3 linked regions of the Caulobacter sp. FWC2 genome follow. The protein of the gene in region 2 interacts with the protein of the main gene of each other region in a pairwise test. Links are inferred from orthologs where the notes say so. Each region holds a gene or a part of one and is shown on either strand. Other genes may lie near its edges.

Region 1 (5,588 bases), 860 kb from region 2 along the record:
TCTTGGGGATCTTGCGCGCGACCGGCGGGACAGGGCGGGCGGTGTCTGAGGACATGGCGGATCCGAAAGCTATTCCAGGGAGGACTGTGGGGGATGACGTAAGCGTCGCGGCCGCGCTCGTCATCATCTGTCGCCGGTTCATGGCCAGAATTTTCCCCAACAGGCTCTAACGCGCGACTGCGGCAGAACGACAACTTGCGGCGCGAGAATCCTGTGGTCAAACTCACTCTGTGGTCGGGCGAGTAGTCGAGTTAAGCGTAACCAAGGGGGCGATATGGCCTGGGATCTCTCCGTCGACCTGATCAAGGCGACGGTTCAGATTGAGCAGCCGCTGAGTGACGGCACGCGGACAGTCGGCACCGGCTTTCTGATCTCCGACCCGACCCCGGACGGCAAGCCCCGGACGATCCTGGTCACCGCCGCCCACGTGTTCGACAAGATGCCTGCCATGTCGGCCAAGATCGGCTACCGCATCGAAGGCGGCGACGGCGTCTGGCGCTTCGATCCCGAGACCCTGAAGATCCGCGATGGCGACCACCCGCTGTGGGTCAAGCACCCGACCCGCGACGTCGCGGTCATGGTGGTCGAGGCTCCGCCCGAGTTCGTCAAGGCCGCCATCCCGATGAAGTACCTGGCCCAGGACGACACCTTCAACCAGTACGCGCTCGGCCCCGGCGACGAGATGATGGCGCTGGGCTTCCCGCGCGGCCTCTCCGCGAACCCGGCCGGCTTCCCGATCCTGCGTTCGGGCCGGGTGGCCTCGTACCCGCTGGCGCCGGCGACCAACTTCCCGACCTTCCTGATGGATTTCTCGGTGTTCCCCGGCAATTCGGGCGGGCCGGTGTTCATGGCCGAGGGCGCGCGCCGCCGGCCGGGCGCCAGCGAAAGCCAGGAAGTCCAGTTCGTGGCCGGCCTCCTGACCCAGCAGGTCGAACTGTCGGGCGAGCGCCTGGAGATCGGCATCGTCACCCACGCCAAGTTCATCCGCGAGACCCTGGCCTTGCTGGACAAGGTTCCAGGCTCGCCGGTCACCCAGGCGCGGCTAAGCAAGCCGGAACCGAGCATACCCGGCGCGGTCGCGGCGGTGGCGATCTCGGCCAATGCGATGGGCGCTTCGCACTAGGACTCTAACATTTAGAGCGTAGCGGGCGCCGAAACCGCTCACACTTTCGGCTGCCACGCTCTAGGACTATTTCGGAACGCGATGCGCGCCAGGCCCGTTCTTGTGGGGAGTTCAACACCACACACAGGAGTGAGCCATGAGCACCAATCGTGTCGAAGGCGCTATCGACAAGGGCGTGGGCGCCGTCAAGGAAGCCGCTGGCAAGGCCACCGGCAACGAACGCCTCGAAGCCGAAGGCGCCGTCCAGAAAGCCAAGGGCGACGTGCAGAACAAGGTCGGCCAGGCTCAGGACAAGATCGGCGACGCGATCAAGAAGTGAACGCCGAGCTATGACTAGACGAAACGGCCGCCGGAGCGATCCGGCGGCCGTTTTCGTTTTGGACGGGGGCCGCCTGTCAGGCGTCCGCTTCCTCGTACGTCGCCGCATAGGCCACTGGGAAGTTCACCGACCTGGCGATGAAGCAGACCTTGTGGATCTCATGGTGGATGGCGTCGGCCTTCGCGAGGTCCGCGCCGCGCTCTACCCGGATATGGGGCTTCAGCGTCGCGCTCAGGAAGCGGCCGGCGCCGTCGGGCGTGCTCTCGCCGACGCCGATCGGCTGGTCCCGGTAGCCGCGCACCACGATCCCGGCCACCGAGGCCAGGTGCAGGTACCACAGCATGTGGCAGGCGCTTAGCGAGGACAGCAGCAGGTCTTCGGGATTGTGCAGCGTCGGATCGCCGCCCAGAAGCGGATCGTTGGAGCAGGGGACGGGCGGCTTGCCGGGCGTGGCGATGGTCCAGGTCCGGTCATAGCCGCGATAGGTCTTCGTGCCCTGGCCCCGATCGCCGGTCCATTCGATCAGGCTGGTATAGTCGTGCTGCTTGGCCATCGGACGCTCCTCGGACCATTGGACGCTTAGCGCGATTCCGCCGGCCCGAGGCGCGTGGAGCGCTTACCCGTAGATGACCGAAATCGTCTCGGCCACGCAGGCCGGGCGTTCCTCGCCCTCGATCTCGATGGTGCACTCGTTCTTCATCTGCAGGCCGCCCGACTTGGGCTCGGCCGACAGCAGCTTCTGGCGCATGCGCACGCGCTTGCCGACCCGGACCATGCCGGTGAAGCGGACCTTGTCGCAGCCATAGTTGATGCCGCGCGTGACGCCGGTGACGCGCAGGATGTCCGCGCCCAGCATCGGGATCAGCGACAGGGTCAGGTAGCCGTGGGCGATCGGACCGCCGATCTCGCGGGTGGCGCGCTCGACGTCGACGTGGATCCACTGGTGGTCACCGGTGGCCTCGGCGAACAGGTTGACGCGCTCCTGGGTGACCTCGACCCAGTCGGACACGCCGATCTCCTGGCCAACCAGGCTGGCGACGTCAGCGTAGGCGACTTCCTTCATGGTGTTTTCTCTCCCTCGAACAGTTGTTCGGATGGATCGCATGGGACAGCAGTCACGGCAAGCTTTCCCCTCCCCCTTCGATGGGGGAGGGGCAGGGGGGGATGCGGCGGTTGATGCCGCGCAATTCCGTCAAGCGGTGTCACCCCCATCCCCGACCCTTCCCCCATCAAAGGGGGAAGGGGGCTAAATGAAGGTCGAAACCACCAGCCAGACATTCGCCGCCGAGATCACCACGAACAGGAACCAGGCCACGGTCTTGGTGATCCAGCCGTTGGCGAAGGTCCCCATCAGCGCCTTGTCGTCGGTGAAGCGCAGCAGCGGCCAGATGGCGAACGGCAGTTGGGCGCTCAGCACCACCTGGGTCAGCACCAGCAGCTTGCCGACCGAGTGCTCGCCCAGGGTCAGCACGCCGATCAGGGCCGGGACGATGGCCAGGCCCCGGGTGATCAGCCGCCGCTGCCAGCAGGGGATCTTCAGGTCCAGGAACCCCTCCAGGATCACCTGGCCGGCGATGGTGCCGGTGAAGGTCGAGCTCTGGCCCGAGGCGAACAGGGCGATGGCGAACAGTACGCCGGCCAGCGCGCCGCCGGTGATGGGGGCCAGCAGTTTGTGCGCCTCCTCGATGCCAGCGACTTCCGTCAGGCCGGATCCGTGGAAGGCCGAAGCCGCCAGGACCAGGATCGCGGCGTTGATGAACAGGGCCAGCAGCAGCGAGACGACGGTGTCGATGGTCGACAGGCGGATCGCGGCCCGCTTGCCCGGCGTGTCGGTCGGCGTCATCCGCGTCTGCACGATCGCCGAGTGCAGATAGAGGTTATGCGGCATGATCGTCGCGCCCAGGATGCCGATCGCCAGATAGAGCGCGTTGCCCTGCTTCAGCGCGTCCAGCGAGGGAACCAGACCCCGCGCGACGTCGCCGGCATTGGGCGGGGCCAGGATCAGTTGAACGAGGAAGCAGATCCCGATCGTCGAGATCAGGCCCAGGATGATCGCCTCCAGCTGCCGGAAACCCTTGCCCTTCAGGCCCAGCACGATGACCGTGTCCAGGGCGGTCAGCAGCGCGCCGCCCCACAGCGGAATGCCCAGCAGCAGTTTGAAGGCCAGGGCGCTGCCCAGCACCTCGGCGATGTCGCAGGCGATGATGGCCAGCTCGGCCAGCAGCCACTGTATCCGCACCGCGCGCGGCCCGAACCGCTCGCGCGACATCCGCGCCAGGTCCATGCCGGTGACCAGGCCCAGCCGCATCGACAGGGTCTGCAGCACGATCGCCGCCAGGCTGGACAGCACCACCACGAACAGCAGGGACGTGCCGTAGCGCGAGCCGGCTTCGATGTCGGTCGCCCAGTTGCCGGGATCCATGTAGCCGACGCTGACCAGCAGGCCGGGCCCGGCCACCCGCAGCATTCGCTTCCAGGCCGGCAGACCATCGGGCACGGCGACGGCGCCGCGGACCTCGGCCGGACAGAACGGGGCGGTGGCGGTCTTGGGCAGGCGGTCGAGGAGGGCTGCGAGCATGGCCAAGCGTTACCGTGGATTCGCCGGACTTATAGAACCAAAGGCGCGGCTTAGCGCTCCAACGCCGCGCGTGCGGCCTCGGGCAGCAGGCTGACGGCCTCATCCAGCAAGGTTCGCCACGTCTCGCCGCGCTCGCGGGCCTCGGCATAGGCGTCGCGCAGGGCGAAGGGGTCGTCCTGGGCTAGCGCCTGAATCAATGCGGCCGCCTGTTCGAGATCCTTCCGCCGCTTCGGGTTGGCTTGGCTGCGTTTGCGCGAGATGATCAGCTTGTGCACCGCGTAACGCGCCGGGGCGGGAACGCGCACCAGCACGCCGTCGCCATGCAATACGGCGGCTTCGATGGTTTCCCGCAGCAGGAAATCCAGGAAGCGCAGGGGCGTGGCGTCAGTCTTCAAGGCGTCGAGGCGTGATGTCTCCTCGTCGCCCGCGTGCCGGCTGGTGGTCAGAACGTCGACCGCGTAGCCGTCGGGGGTGCGGTAGGTCGCGCTCTTGCTGGGGTCCAGCTTGGGTACGGGAGAGAAGGCCGTATCGGCCGTGCGTAGAACCTCCAGGAACGACCGGTCTAGCCCGTCATCCAGCGCCATTGAGATCCCATAGTCCTGCGCGATGTCGAGGTCGCCGGTCCTCACCGCCTGGGCGGGCAGCGCAAAGCCCAGCAGGGCGCCGTAGGTCTGGAAGGCAACGGTGCCGACGATCGCCGCGCGCAAGCGGAAGACGCCGGCCTGGGCGAGCGCTTGGAGGAGGCGGCCCGTTCGCTCGTCCGGCGCATGAAGTCCGGCCCCGCGCAGGGCGCGCACCAGCATGCGCCGACCGTCCGCCGCGCTCTTCAGGGATTTGGCGCGTTCGATGGTCTCGAGCAGTTCGGGTGTTTCGGGACCCAGGTAGCGCTCGGGGCGCTGGCCTTCCACCTGCCTGGACCGGACATACCAGTAGAAGCGTCCCTTGCGTTCGCGACGTAGGAAGTTTGCCCCCTCGCCAAACTCCGCGATCTGCGCGGCGCGCAACTGGTCGAGAAGCTCGGCGACATTGGTATGGATCGCCAGGGGAAGGCGCGGAAGGGTCACGACATCACCGTTGCCACCACTTCCGATAAAGTGGTGGCAACTTTTCGGAAAATCAACAGGAAGATTGACCTAGACGATCCGGCTCTCGCCTTTGCCCCAGTACGCATCCCGGATCAGCCGCTTGTAGAGCTTGCCGGTCGGATGCCTGGGCAGCTCAGCCATGAAGTCGATGCGGCGCGGCGACTTCACGTGGCTGAGATTGGCGCGGGCGAAGGCCATCAGTTCGGCGGCGAGGGCGGTCTGGTCCTCGGCGTGGTCCATGGGCTGGATGACGGCCACGACCTTCTCGCCCATCTCTTCGCAGGGCGCCCCGACCACGGCGGCGTCGGCGACCTTGGGGTGGGTGATCAGCAGGTTCTCGATCTCCTGCGGATAGATGTTCACCCCGCCCGAAATGATCATGAAGCTCTTGCGGTCGGTCAGGTAGAGATAGCCCTCTTCGTCCGCCCAGCCCACGTCGCCCAGGGTTGTCCAGCCGTGCTTGTTGTAGCTCTCGGCGGTCTT
Region 2 (5,399 bases):
GAGGCCAGCGCCTGGTCCAGGTCGAAGCGATAGGCCTCCGCCGACGGGCGCAGGCGGGCTTCGACTTCATGGCCTTCGAACGGGGTGGTCACGCAGAACTCCTGAATCCTTGGATCTGGAATCTGGGACCGTTACCCCGTTCCGGCAAGTGCGGCCCGAACGGGATGGCGCGGCCACCCCGTTCTTCTTGCGGGAAGGACGGCGGCCGTTAGGCTTCGATCGCCGCCCGTTGGATGACGAACAGCTCGTTGATGCCCTTCTCGGCCAGGCCGAACAGGGTCTCGAACTCGGCGCGAGTGAAGCCGCGCTTTTCGCCGGTGGCCTGGATCTCGACGATGTCGCCCACACCGGTCAGGACGAAGTTGCTGTCGGCCTCGGCGCTGGAGTCTTCCTCGTAGTCGAGATCGAGGACGGGGGTGTCCTTGAAGACGCCGCACGAGACGGCCGCCACCTGGCCCAGAATCGGGTCGGTCTTCAGCACGCCTTCGGCCAGCAGGTAGTTGACCGCCAGGCGCAGGGCGACCCAGGCGCCGGTGATGGCGGCGGTGCGGGTGCCGCCGTCGGCCTGGATGACGTCGCAGTCCAGGCTGATCTGGCGTTCGCCCAGGGCCTTCAGGTCGACGACGGCGCGCAAGCTGCGGCCGATCAGGCGCTGAATCTCCTGGGTGCGGCCGGTCTGCTTGCCGGCGGCGGCTTCGCGGCGGCCGCGGGTGTGGGTGGCGCGGGGCAGCATGCCGTACTCGGCGGTGACCCAGCCGGCGCCCTTGTTGCGCATCCAGCCCGGGACGTTTTCTTCGACCGTGGCGGTGACCAGCACCTTGGTGTGGCCGAAGCTGATCAGGCAGGAGCCTTCGGCGTAGCGGTTGACGCCAGTTTCCAGCGTAACGGCGCGCAGCTGGTCGGGGGCGCGTTCGGACGGACGCATGCTAGAAACTCCGGTCTTTAGAAAAGGGAGGGGCTTTGAATGTGTGTGTCAGGCCGCTTATCCTATTGCGAGGCGCGGTTGAAAGAGGCCGACCGCTTTTGTCCGCCGACCGGGTCCCAAACGACACGCCCCTCATGGCCTTTTAGAACATGACGCATCTCTTCCCTGGTCCGATCGTCCCCGCGCCTGGTCTTGGCGAGATGGACAGCCGCGCCCGCGATATCTTCCGCCGGGTGGTGGAGTCGTACCTGGAGACCGGCGAGCCGGTCGGGTCGCGCACCATTTCCAAGGGCGGCCTGGCTTTGTCGCCGGCGTCGATCCGCAACACCATGCAGGACCTGGCGCAACTGGGCCTGCTGGACGCCCCTCACACCAGCGCCGGTCGGATGCCGACCCACGCGGGCCTGCGGATGTTCGTCGACGGCTTTCTGGAAGTCGGCGACATCGGCGAAGAGGAAAAGCGCGCCATCGAGGCGCGGCTGGCCGTGAAGGGGCGCTCGTTCGAGGAAGCCCTGGGCGAGGCCTCGTCCATCCTCTCCGGCCTGGCCGGCGGGGCGGGCATCGTCGTCACCCCCGTCCGCGAAGGCGGGGTCAAGCATGTGGAGTTCGTGCCGCTGGGCGGCGGCCAGGTGCTGGCGGTCATGGTGTTCGAGGACGGCCAGGTCGAGAACCGGCTGATGCGCCAGGCTCCCGGCGTGACGCCCTCGGCGCTTCAGGAGGCCAGCAACTTCCTCAACGCCCGCCTGCGCGGCCGCACCCTGTCCGAGGCGCGCAGCGAGATGGGCGGCGAGCTGGACATCGCCCGTCGCCAGCTGGACGAGACCGCCGCCCGCCTGGTCGAGGACGGGCTGGCCGCCTGGAGCGGCGGCGAGGGCGACGCCCGCTCGCTGATCGTGCGAGGGCAGGGGAACCTCCTGGTCAACGCTCGGGCCCGCGAGGACATCGACCGCGTGCGCCAGCTGTTCGACGACCTGGAGCAGAAGGGCCAGCTGATCGGCCTGCTGGACGACGTCCGTGACGCCGAGGGCGTGCGCATCTATATCGGAGCGGAGACGCGGCTCTTTTCGCTTTCGGGTTCCTCGGTGATCGCGGCGCCCTATATGACGGGCCGACAGAAGGTGCTGGGCGCGATCGGCGTGATCGGGCCCGCGCGTTTGAACTACGCCCGAGTCATTCCGTTGGTGGACTACACCGCCCGGGTGCTCGGACGGATGATGGATGGATAAGGACTGTACGAGATGACCGACGAGCAAACGCCGGCTGAAGACATCGCCTTCGAGGGCGCGGAAGACTTTGGCGATGCGTCGCAGGAGATCGCGGCGCTGCAGCTGGAAGTGGCCGCGCTCAAGGAGCAGGCCCTGCGCTACGCCGCCGAGGCGGAGAACACCAAGCGCCGCGCCGAGCGCGAGATGAACGACGCCCGCGCCTACGCGATCCAGAAGTTCGGCCGCGACCTGCTGGGCGTCGCCGACAACCTGTCGCGCGCCACGGCCCACAGCCCCAAGGACTCGACCGACGCGGCGGTGAAGAACTTCATCATCGGCGTCGAGATGACCGAGAAGGAGCTGCTCGGCGCCTTCGAACGCAATGGCCTCAAGCAGATCGCGCCGGCCAAGGGCGAGAAGTTCGATCCGCACCTGCACCAGGCCGTGATGGAGCAGCCGGCGACCGACGTCGCCGCCGGCGGCGTGATCACCGTGCTGCAGGCCGGCTACGAGCTGATGGGGCGCCTGGTGCGTCCGGCCATGGTCGCCGTGGCGGCTAAGGGCTCGACCGGCCCCTCCGCCAACGAGCCCTCGGCGGCCGCCAATCCGTATGCCGGCGCCGGCGCGGACGGCGACAGCTCGGGCGGTTCGTTCGACCAGAAGGCCTGACGAGGCCGAAAGCTTCGTTTTTCGGACCGCGGGGCGCGCGAATGACGGGCGCGCCCCCTTTCGCCCTCCGCGCTTTGCGATAATGTCGGCGGTCCATTCTCAACGGGGGTAGCGGGCGATTCCTTGCGTTCAGCCCGCACGATCTGGACCGGACTATGAAGCTTACAATCGAACGGGCGGCGCTCCTGAAGGCGCTGAGTCACGTGCAGAGCGTCGTCGAGCGGCGCAACACCATTCCGATCCTGTCGAATATCCTGCTGTCGGCCGAGGGCGATCGCCTGTCCTTCTCGGCCACCGATCTGGACATGGAGATCATCGACGAGGGCTTCGCCCAGATCGACGTGCCCGGCCAGATCACGGCGCCGGCCCACACCCTGTATGAAATCGTCCGCAAGCTGCCCGACGGCGCCGACGTTTCGCTGAGCTTCAGCGGCGACGATCCGCGCCTGGTGATCCAGGCGGGCCGCTCGCGCTTCAACCTGCCGGTGCTGCCGGCCGGCGACTTCCCGGTGATGAGCAGCGACGGCCTCTCCAGCCGGATCGCGGTCGACACCAACGAGCTGATCCGCCTGATCGACAAGACCCGCTTCGCGATCTCGACCGAAGAGACCCGCTATTACCTGAACGGCCTCTACGTCCACACGGTCAATGAAGGCGGAGAGACCAAGCTGCGCGCCGTGGCCACCGACGGCCACCGCCTGGCCCTGGCCGAGATGCCGGCGCCGGAAGGCGCTGCCGGCCTGCCGGGCGTGATCATCCCGCGCAAGACCATCGCAGAAGCCCGCCGCCTGATGGAATCGGCCGGCGAGACGGTCGACCTGCAGCTTTCGCCCCAGAAGGTCCGCTTCGAGTTTGGCCAGGCCGCCCTGACGTCCAAGGTCATCGACGGCGCCTTCCCGGACTATCTGCGCGTCATCCCGCGCGACAACGCCAAGATCCTGACCTTGGACAACGACCTGTTCGCCAAGGCTGTCGACCGGGTGGCCACCATCTCGGCCGAGAAGAGCCGTTCTGTGAAGCTGGCCATCGAGCCGGGCCGCATCACCCTGACCGTCCGCAACATGGAAGCCGGCCAGGCCGTGGAAGAGGTCGAGGTTGATTACGACGGCGAGCCCTTCGAGATCGGCTTCAACGCCCGCTACCTGCTGGACGTCTGCGGCCAGATCGGCGGACCGATCGCCGAGTTCCGCTTCGCCGACCCGGCCAGCCCGACCCTGGTGGTCGATCCGGTCGACCCGGGCGTGAAGTACGTGCTGATGCCGCTGCGGGTCTGATCTCGCGATGGAGTCCTGAGGAACGAAGAGCGGGCGCTTCGGCGCCCGTTCTGCTGTCTGGCGCACTGCGGAGGCATCGTGGGGCGGGGGTCGACATTGCCCACGACGCCCTCTGCCGTAGGGTCATATTGCGATTGGTTATAAGCGCGCTAATGTCCGTTTTCCAAGAAAACGGGAGGTGCTCATGGCTAAGATTAACTACGTGACGGTCGGCTCGAACGACCTGGAGAAGGCCAAGGCCTTCTATGACGGCCTGCTGGGCTCGATCGGCATGAAGCCGTTGTTCGAGCACCCGTCCGGCGGCCGCCTCTATCGTGGTGATGGCTGCATGTTCGGGGTGCTGGGTCCGTACGACGGCAATCCGGCCTGCATCGGCAACGGCATGATGGGCGGCTTCGCTTTCGATACGGTCGAGGAGGTCGATGCCTTCCACGCCAAGGCGCTGGAGCTGGGCGGCACGGACGAGGGCGCGCCGGGCGCGCGGATGCCCAAGGTCTATTTCGCCTATTTCCGCGACCTGGATGGCAACAAGCTCTGCGGCTACAAGATGGGCTGAGTAGCTTCGGCCGGCGACACCGCTTAAGAACGCGCCATGGCGTCGGCCGCTTTGCTTTCCCTGACCTTGACGGACTTCCGCTCCTACGAGCGCGCCAGCCTCGAGACCGAGGGGCGTAGCGTCTACCTGTTCGGGGCTAACGGGGCCGGCAAGACCAACCTCCTCGAGGCGATCAGCCTGCTGAGTCCCGGAAAGGGGCTGCGAGGCGCCAGCATGGCCGAAGTCGGCCGGCGGATGCCCGGCGAGACCGTCGGCCGCGCCTGGGCCGTGGCCGCCGAGGTCGAGTCCGGTGAGGATGCTCCCCTCCGCATCGGCACCGGCGTGGAACAGGGTGGGGCCGCCCGCCGCACCGTGCGTATTGAGGGCGAGACCGTCTCGCCCGGCCGCCTGGCCGACCTCGTCCGGCCGATCTGGTTGACGCCGGCCCAGGATCGCCTGTTTCTGGAAGCCGCCTCCGAGCGTCGGCGGTTCTTCGACCGGCTGGTCTTCGCTGGCGAGCCTGGCCATGCGGCCAACGCCAACGCCTATGACAAGGCCCAGCGCGAGCGCATGCGGCTGCTGACCGATGCGGCCGAGGCCGGTCGCGCGCCGGACGCAACCTGGCTGAACGCCCTGGAGGCCCGGCTGGCGGAGTCCGGCGCCTTGCTGAGCCAGGCCCGCGCTCGCACGCTGCTGGCCCTGCAGAACGAGATCGACGGACGCGGCGACCGGCCGTTCCCGCAGGCTCGCCTGACGCTCACCGGCGAGTGGGAGAAGATGGCGCTGGACGA
Region 3 (5,549 bases), 4.4 Mb from region 2 along the record:
AAGGCGCTTTAGGCCAGTCGCGCGCCTTCCAGCACCACGCGGCCGATATTGAAGAACGGCAGGCTGAGCGTGATGCCGATCAGGGCGTTGAACACCATCGCGCCGCTGTTGTAGCGCCCGGCCTCGCCGTCCATCGCCGCCGAGATCGCCCTTCCCGCCGCCGCGCCCAGCCAGGCGACGGCCAAGGCTAACGCCATGGCCGCTCCGATGCGCGGCTGGTAGCCGAGATAGAGCGCCGCCACGCCGTGCGAGGCGATCAGCACCCCGCCCAAGGCCCGGCCCTCGGCGAACAGCGGCGGCTTGGGCGTGTCGTCGTCGGCCAGCCCCGCCAGGCCGAGCATGGTCTGCGGCCGGGCCAGGATCATGCCGCCCAGGCTCCCGCCGATGACGCAGGCCAGGACCGCCAGGAACAGCGACAGGACGTAGCTCGACATAGGCCTTGGAACTCCTGTTATTCTCGACGTTATTCGGGCGCGCGGCAGACAGCCTCGACGTTGAAGCCGTCCGGGTCCAGAACGAACGCGCCGTAATAGTCCTTATCGTAATGTGGGCGAAGTCCGGGCGAACCATTGTCTTTCCCGCCAGCCTTCAGCGCCGCTTCGTAAAAGGCGTCGACCTGGGCGCGGGTTTCCGCGGCGAAGGCGACGTGAAGCTTGCCCTGCGTCGTGTCGTGGCCGGAAACCCAGAACATCGGCCGCTCGCGGCCATAACCCGCCACGTCGACGCCGTTGGTGAATTCCTTGGGCACGACATAGAGCTGGCGGATCCCCAGCGGCGCCAGGGCGGCGTCATAAAAGGCGGCCGACCGGGTGAAATCGCTCACCCCAAGCCCCATATGATCGAACATCAGCGGTCTCCCCTTGGTCAGGCGACGCAAAAACTTCGCCCACCCTGTCCTTGACTCAACCGAGCGCGCTGCCTAACTCACGCCCAGCGTTGGCACTCGATGGGAGCGACTGCTAACAGCCTCGCTCCCCGATCCAGCGCAGCCTTTATTTGAAACCGTTCCGACGGAGAACACCCATGAAATTTCGTCCCCTGGGCGACCGCGTCCTCGTGAAGCGCGTCGAAGAAGAAACCAAGACCAAGGGCGGGATCATCATCCCCGACACCGCCAAGGAAAAGCCGCAAGAAGGCGAAGTCGTCGCCGTCGGTCCCGGCGCGCGTAACGACAAGGGCGACGTCGTCGCTCTCGACGTGAAGGCTGGTGATCGCATCCTGTTCGGCAAGTGGTCGGGCACGGAAGTGAAGGTCGACGGTCAGGACCTCCTGATCATGAAGGAAAGCGACGTCCTGGGCGTGGTCGAGGCCTAAGCCTCCTCCGTCCTCTTCGCTTTCGACCCCTAGTTTCTCTTTTAGAAGGGCTCATACACATGGCCGCTAAAGACGTTTATTTCTCTTCGGACGCGCGCGACAAGATGCTGCGCGGCGTCAACATCCTCGCCAACGCGGTGAAGGTGACCCTGGGCCCCAAGGGCCGCAACGTCGTGATCGAAAAGTCCTTCGGCGCCCCGCGCTCGACCAAGGACGGCGTCTCGGTCGCCAAGGAAATCGAACTGAGCGATCGTTTCGAGAACCTCGGCGCGCAAATGATCCGCGAAGTGGCCTCGAAGACCAACGACAAGGCCGGTGACGGCACCACGACCGCCACGGTCCTGGCCCAGGCCATCGTGCAAGAAGGCCTGAAGTCGGTCGCCGCCGGCATGAACCCGATGGACCTGAAGCGCGGCATCGACAAGGCCGTCGCCATCGTCGTCGCCGAGATCAAGGCGTCGTCGAAGAAGGTCACCACCAACACCGAAATCGCTCAGGTCGGCACCATCTCGGCCAACGGCGACAAGGAAGTTGGCGACATGATCGCCAAGGCCATGGACAAGGTCGGCAACGAAGGCGTCATCACCGTCGAAGAAGCCAAGACCGCCGAGACCGAACTCGACGTCGTCGAAGGCATGCAGTTCGACCGCGGCTACCTGTCGCCGTACTTCATCACCAACGCCGACAAGATGGAAGTTCAGCTCGAAGAGCCGCTCATCCTGCTGTTCGAAAAGAAGCTGTCGTCGCTGCAGCCGCTGCTGCCGGTGCTGGAAGCCGTCGTCCAGTCGGGCCGCCCGCTGGTCATCATCGCTGAAGACGTCGAAGGCGAGGCCCTGGCCACGCTGGTCGTCAACAAGCTGCGTGGCGGCCTGCGCGTCGCCGCCGTCAAGGCTCCGGGCTTCGGCGATCGCCGCAAGGCCATGCTGGAAGACCTGGCCATCCTGACCGGCGCTCAAGTCGTGTCGGAAGACCTGGGCATCAAGCTCGAGAACGTGTCGCTCGACATGCTCGGCAAGGCCAAGAAGGTCTCGATCACCAAGGACGACACCACGATCGTGGACGGCATCGGTGAAAAGGACGCGATCGAAGCCCGTATCGCCCAGATCAAGCGCCAGATCGAAGACACCACGTCGGACTACGACAAGGAAAAGCTGCAAGAACGCCTGGCCAAGCTGGCCGGCGGCGTTGCGGTCATCCGCGTCGGCGGCTCGACCGAAGTCGAAGTGAAGGAAAAGAAGGACCGCGTCGACGACGCCCTCAACGCGACCCGCGCGGCCGCCGATGAAGGCATCGTCCCGGGCGGCGGCACGGCTCTGCTGAAGGCTTCGCAAGCCCTGGCCGGCCTGACCGGCGACAACGCCGACCAGACCGCTGGCATCGCCATCGTCCGTCGCGCCCTGCAGGCCCCGATCCGTCAGATCGCCGAAAACGCCGGCGTCGAAGGCTCGATCGTGGTCGGCAAGGTTCTGGAAAGCACCAGCGCCTCGTTCGGCTTCAACGCCCAGACCGAGCAATATGTCGACCTGATCGCCGACGGCGTCATCGACCCGGCCAAGGTGGTCCGCACCGCTCTGCAAGACGCCGCTTCTGTGGCCGGCCTGCTGATCACCACGGAAGCCGCCATCGTCGAAGCCCCGAAGAAGAACGCCGGTGGCGCTCCGGGCGGCGGCATGCCGGGCGGCATGGGCGACATGGATTTCTAAGAAGTCCTGTCGGCTAAACGCTGAAATGATTGAGGGCGGGGCCGCGAGGCTCCGCCCTTTTTCTTTGTCCGCATGACGACGGTTTCACACTCCCGTGACGCGCGAGAACCAAGGCGAAGGTTCGACGTTAATCTTCCGCTCACGTTGCAGAGCATGGAGGCTGAAATGTCGCTCGTGCGTTTGTATCCCGCCCAGCGCCGTCGCCGCGCGTCGCGAACCAGCCTCATCCTGGTGGGCGTCTCGGCTTGGCTTGTGCTGGGCCTGGTCAGCCAGGCAGCGTTCCAGCTGATCGGCTAGAGGCCCTATCCGCGAGGCCTGGCGAGCGCTACATGCGCCTCTATGTTCCGCCAACGCCCCGACGCCGATCTGATCGTTCAAGGCTGGGTCATCGGCGTGATGGTCGAAGTCGCGGGCGAGCGCCTGCCGGTCCGTCACTACTTCGCGGTCGGAAAGTCGGATCGCGCCCAGGCCGAGTGGGCGGCCGTGGACCTGGCGATGAACGCCGGCTCGGTGGCCTCAAGCCCCGTCAAAGGCCAGGAGCCCGTCGAGGCGCTGCGCGAGATCGTCGCCTACCGGATGCGTGAGCTGGGCCTCAAGCCCGGCGAGGCCCGCGCCCTGGGCGACAAGAACCCGAGGCGCTGGCTCTCGCTCTAGACCCTAGTGATGCTTGCCGCCGCCACCGCAGGCGCCGCAGCCGCCCTTGCTGCCGCCGCCATGATAGCCGCCGCCGATGTGGATCGAGGACGACGCAGAGGCTGAGGCCGACGCCGAGCTCGACGCATAGCCGCTCGAAGAGCTGCCGGCGTAGCCGCCCGCATAGCCGCCACCGCCTGCCAGGCCAGGACCGCCGTAACCGCCGCCACGCCCGCCCGACTGCGCGCCGACATAGCCCATCGGCAGGGGCGGCGGCTCGATATAGTTGCCCCACGCCGAGCTGCCGACGGAACCCGCGTTCCAGCCGCCGCCTGCGCTATAGCGCGAGCCCGAATAGTCGCTCGAATACTCGTAGGACGAGCGCTCGCGGCTCTCCTCGTAATAGCTGTCCTCGTAGCGTTGTCCGCCGCAAGGGCTGCACTGCTGCTGGTAGACCGCGCCTCCGCAGACGCGGGGCTGGCAGCCGCCCTGCTGCTGGACCGGCACATAGACCGGGCGGTCCACCGGGCGGTCGACATAGACGTAGACCGGCACCTGAATGATCCTGTCGACCACCTCACCGCCCGGGCCTGAACAGGCCTGCTGGCACGGCGTGACCGTCGGGGCCGGGGTCGGAACGGGACGGTCCACAGGGACGGGGCGATCCACGGGAACCGGACGATCCACATAGACCGGACGATCCACCGGCACTTCCACGCGCTTTTCGACGATCTTCTCGACAATCTTCTCGACCGGACGGTCGATATAGACGGGCCGGTCCACGATCTTCTCGACCGGAACCTGGACCAGCTTCTCGACGGGCACCTCGATACGCTTTTCGACCACGACCGGCCGCTCGATGATCACCGGCTTTTCGACAATCTTCTCGACGATCTGGGTGGTGGGACGGTCGACATAGACCGGCACGCGGCGCTCCACCACGCGGTCGACATAGACCACCTTGGTGCGCGTCGTGACCCGTTTTGGCGCATGATGCTGGCGCACCGGAGCGCGCTCATAGCCGTCCGCCAGCACGGGCGAAGCCAGGGTAAGGCCAGCGAAAACCGCCAGCACGCCGACGCGGAGAAGGGTCTTGGGGCTCATGGCCGACCTCGATACGAACGCAGGAGCGTCCCTTGACGGGACAATCGCCGTCGACGTCGCAAGCCTCGCGCCAAAGGCGTTCCAAGCCCACTTGGCGAGTGGTGTTCTCTCCGTCATTGTCCGCGCCAAACGAGCGTTCGAAACGCATCGGGAGGGGAAGACGATGGCGAAGACTCTGGCGGCTCTAGGCTTGATGGCCGGCTTGGCTCTGGCGGGCGCGGCTCGCGCCCAGGCCCCGACGGGCGTGACGCCCAACGACTATGGCAAGACAGAGAACTGGCTATGCCTGCCGGGCCGCCAGGACGCCTGCGCGGTCGACCAGACCACGACCATCGTCCAGGCCGACGGCAAGACCTCGACCGAGGCGTTCAAGCCGGTCGCCAGCCCGGCCTATGACTGCTTCTACATCTATCCGACCGTCTCGACCGATCCGGGCGGCAACAGCGACATGGTCATCGACGAGGCCGAGCGCCGCGTGGTCGAGCAGCAGCTGGCCCGCTTCGGCGGCCAATGCCGGCTGTTCGCCCCGATGTATCGCCAGGTGACCCTGGCGGCCCTGCGCGCGGTGATGATGGGCCAGCCCTCGCCGGGCAACGGCGTCCTGGCCTATGGCGACGTGCGCGACGCCTGGCGCTGGTACCTGGCCAACGAGAACAAGGGACCCAATGGGAAGGCTAGGGGTGTTGTGCTGCTGGGCCACAGCCAGGGCTCGCGGATGCTGCTGGACCTCCTGAAGAACGAGGTGGACGGCAAACCGGCCCAGAAGCAGATGATCTCGGCCTATGTGCTCGGCAT

The links. Proteins that work in one complex are often made in the same cells at the same time.
Region 1: the proteins of grpE (region 2) and CSW62_RS19485 interact in binary tests that used the Escherichia coli proteins (3 or more experiments, as listed by UniProt). The link is inferred for Caulobacter sp. FWC2 from one-to-one orthologs.
Region 3: the proteins of grpE (region 2) and groL interact in binary tests that used the Escherichia coli proteins (3 or more experiments, as listed by UniProt). The link is inferred for Caulobacter sp. FWC2 from one-to-one orthologs.

The regions. Positions count from the first base shown.
Region 1 is NZ_PEBF01000001.1:4,108,555-4,114,142, reverse strand. Bases 1,855-4,756 are described here. They hold CSW62_RS19485 (Nramp family divalent metal transporter), read right to left. Parts: upstream 4,021-4,756; coding sequence 2,689-4,020; downstream 1,855-2,688. Other genes in these bases: CSW62_RS19480 (GSU2403 family nucleotidyltransferase fold protein), read right to left, coding at 4,071-4,756; CSW62_RS19490 (MaoC family dehydratase), read right to left, coding at 2,059-2,505; CSW62_RS19495 (OsmC family protein), read right to left, coding at 1,855-1,995. In the rest of the region: CSW62_RS19510 (S9 family peptidase), read right to left, coding at 1-142; CSW62_RS19505 (serine protease), read left to right, coding at 275-1,123; more of CSW62_RS19495, read right to left, coding at 1,519-1,854; more of CSW62_RS19480, read right to left, coding at 4,757-5,084; CSW62_RS19475 (acyl-CoA synthetase), read right to left, coding at 5,154-5,588. UniProt on the Escherichia coli protein: H(+)-stimulated, divalent metal cation uptake system. Involved in manganese and iron uptake. Can also transport cadmium, cobalt, zinc and to a lesser extent nickel and copper. Involved in response to reactive oxygen.
Region 2 is NZ_PEBF01000001.1:4,966,422-4,971,820, reverse strand. Bases 1,269-3,981 are described here. They hold grpE (nucleotide exchange factor GrpE), read left to right. Parts: upstream 1,269-2,163; coding sequence 2,164-2,799; downstream 2,800-3,981. Other genes in these bases: dnaN (DNA polymerase III subunit beta), read left to right, coding at 2,955-3,981; hrcA (heat-inducible transcriptional repressor HrcA), read left to right, coding at 1,269-2,151. Outside these bases: CSW62_RS23425 (S1C family serine protease), read right to left, coding at 1-92; rph (ribonuclease PH), read right to left, coding at 209-925; more of hrcA, read left to right, coding at 1,075-1,268; more of dnaN, read left to right, coding at 3,982-4,073; CSW62_RS23400 (VOC family protein), read left to right, coding at 4,258-4,629; DNA replication/repair protein RecF, read left to right, coding at 4,666-5,399. UniProt on the Escherichia coli protein: Participates actively in the response to hyperosmotic and heat shock by preventing the aggregation of stress-denatured proteins, in association with DnaK and GrpE. It is the nucleotide exchange factor for DnaK and may function as a thermosensor.
Region 3 is NZ_PEBF01000001.1:580,244-585,792, reverse strand. What follows is about bases 833-3,695. They hold groL (chaperonin GroEL), read left to right. Parts: upstream 833-1,373; coding sequence 1,374-3,017; downstream 3,018-3,695. Other genes in these bases: CSW62_RS02800 (IMCp domain-containing protein), read right to left, coding at 3,675-3,695; CSW62_RS02805 (hypothetical protein), read left to right, coding at 3,357-3,671; CSW62_RS26740 (hypothetical protein), read left to right, coding at 3,183-3,314; groES (co-chaperone GroES), read left to right, coding at 1,024-1,314; CSW62_RS02820 (VOC family protein), read right to left, coding at 833-847. Outside these bases: CSW62_RS02830 (methylated-DNA--[protein]-cysteine S-methyltransferase), read left to right, coding at 1-12; CSW62_RS02825 (DUF4345 family protein), read right to left, coding at 9-434; more of CSW62_RS02820, read right to left, coding at 464-832; more of CSW62_RS02800, read right to left, coding at 3,696-4,754; CSW62_RS02795 (DUF3089 domain-containing protein), read left to right, coding at 4,918-5,549.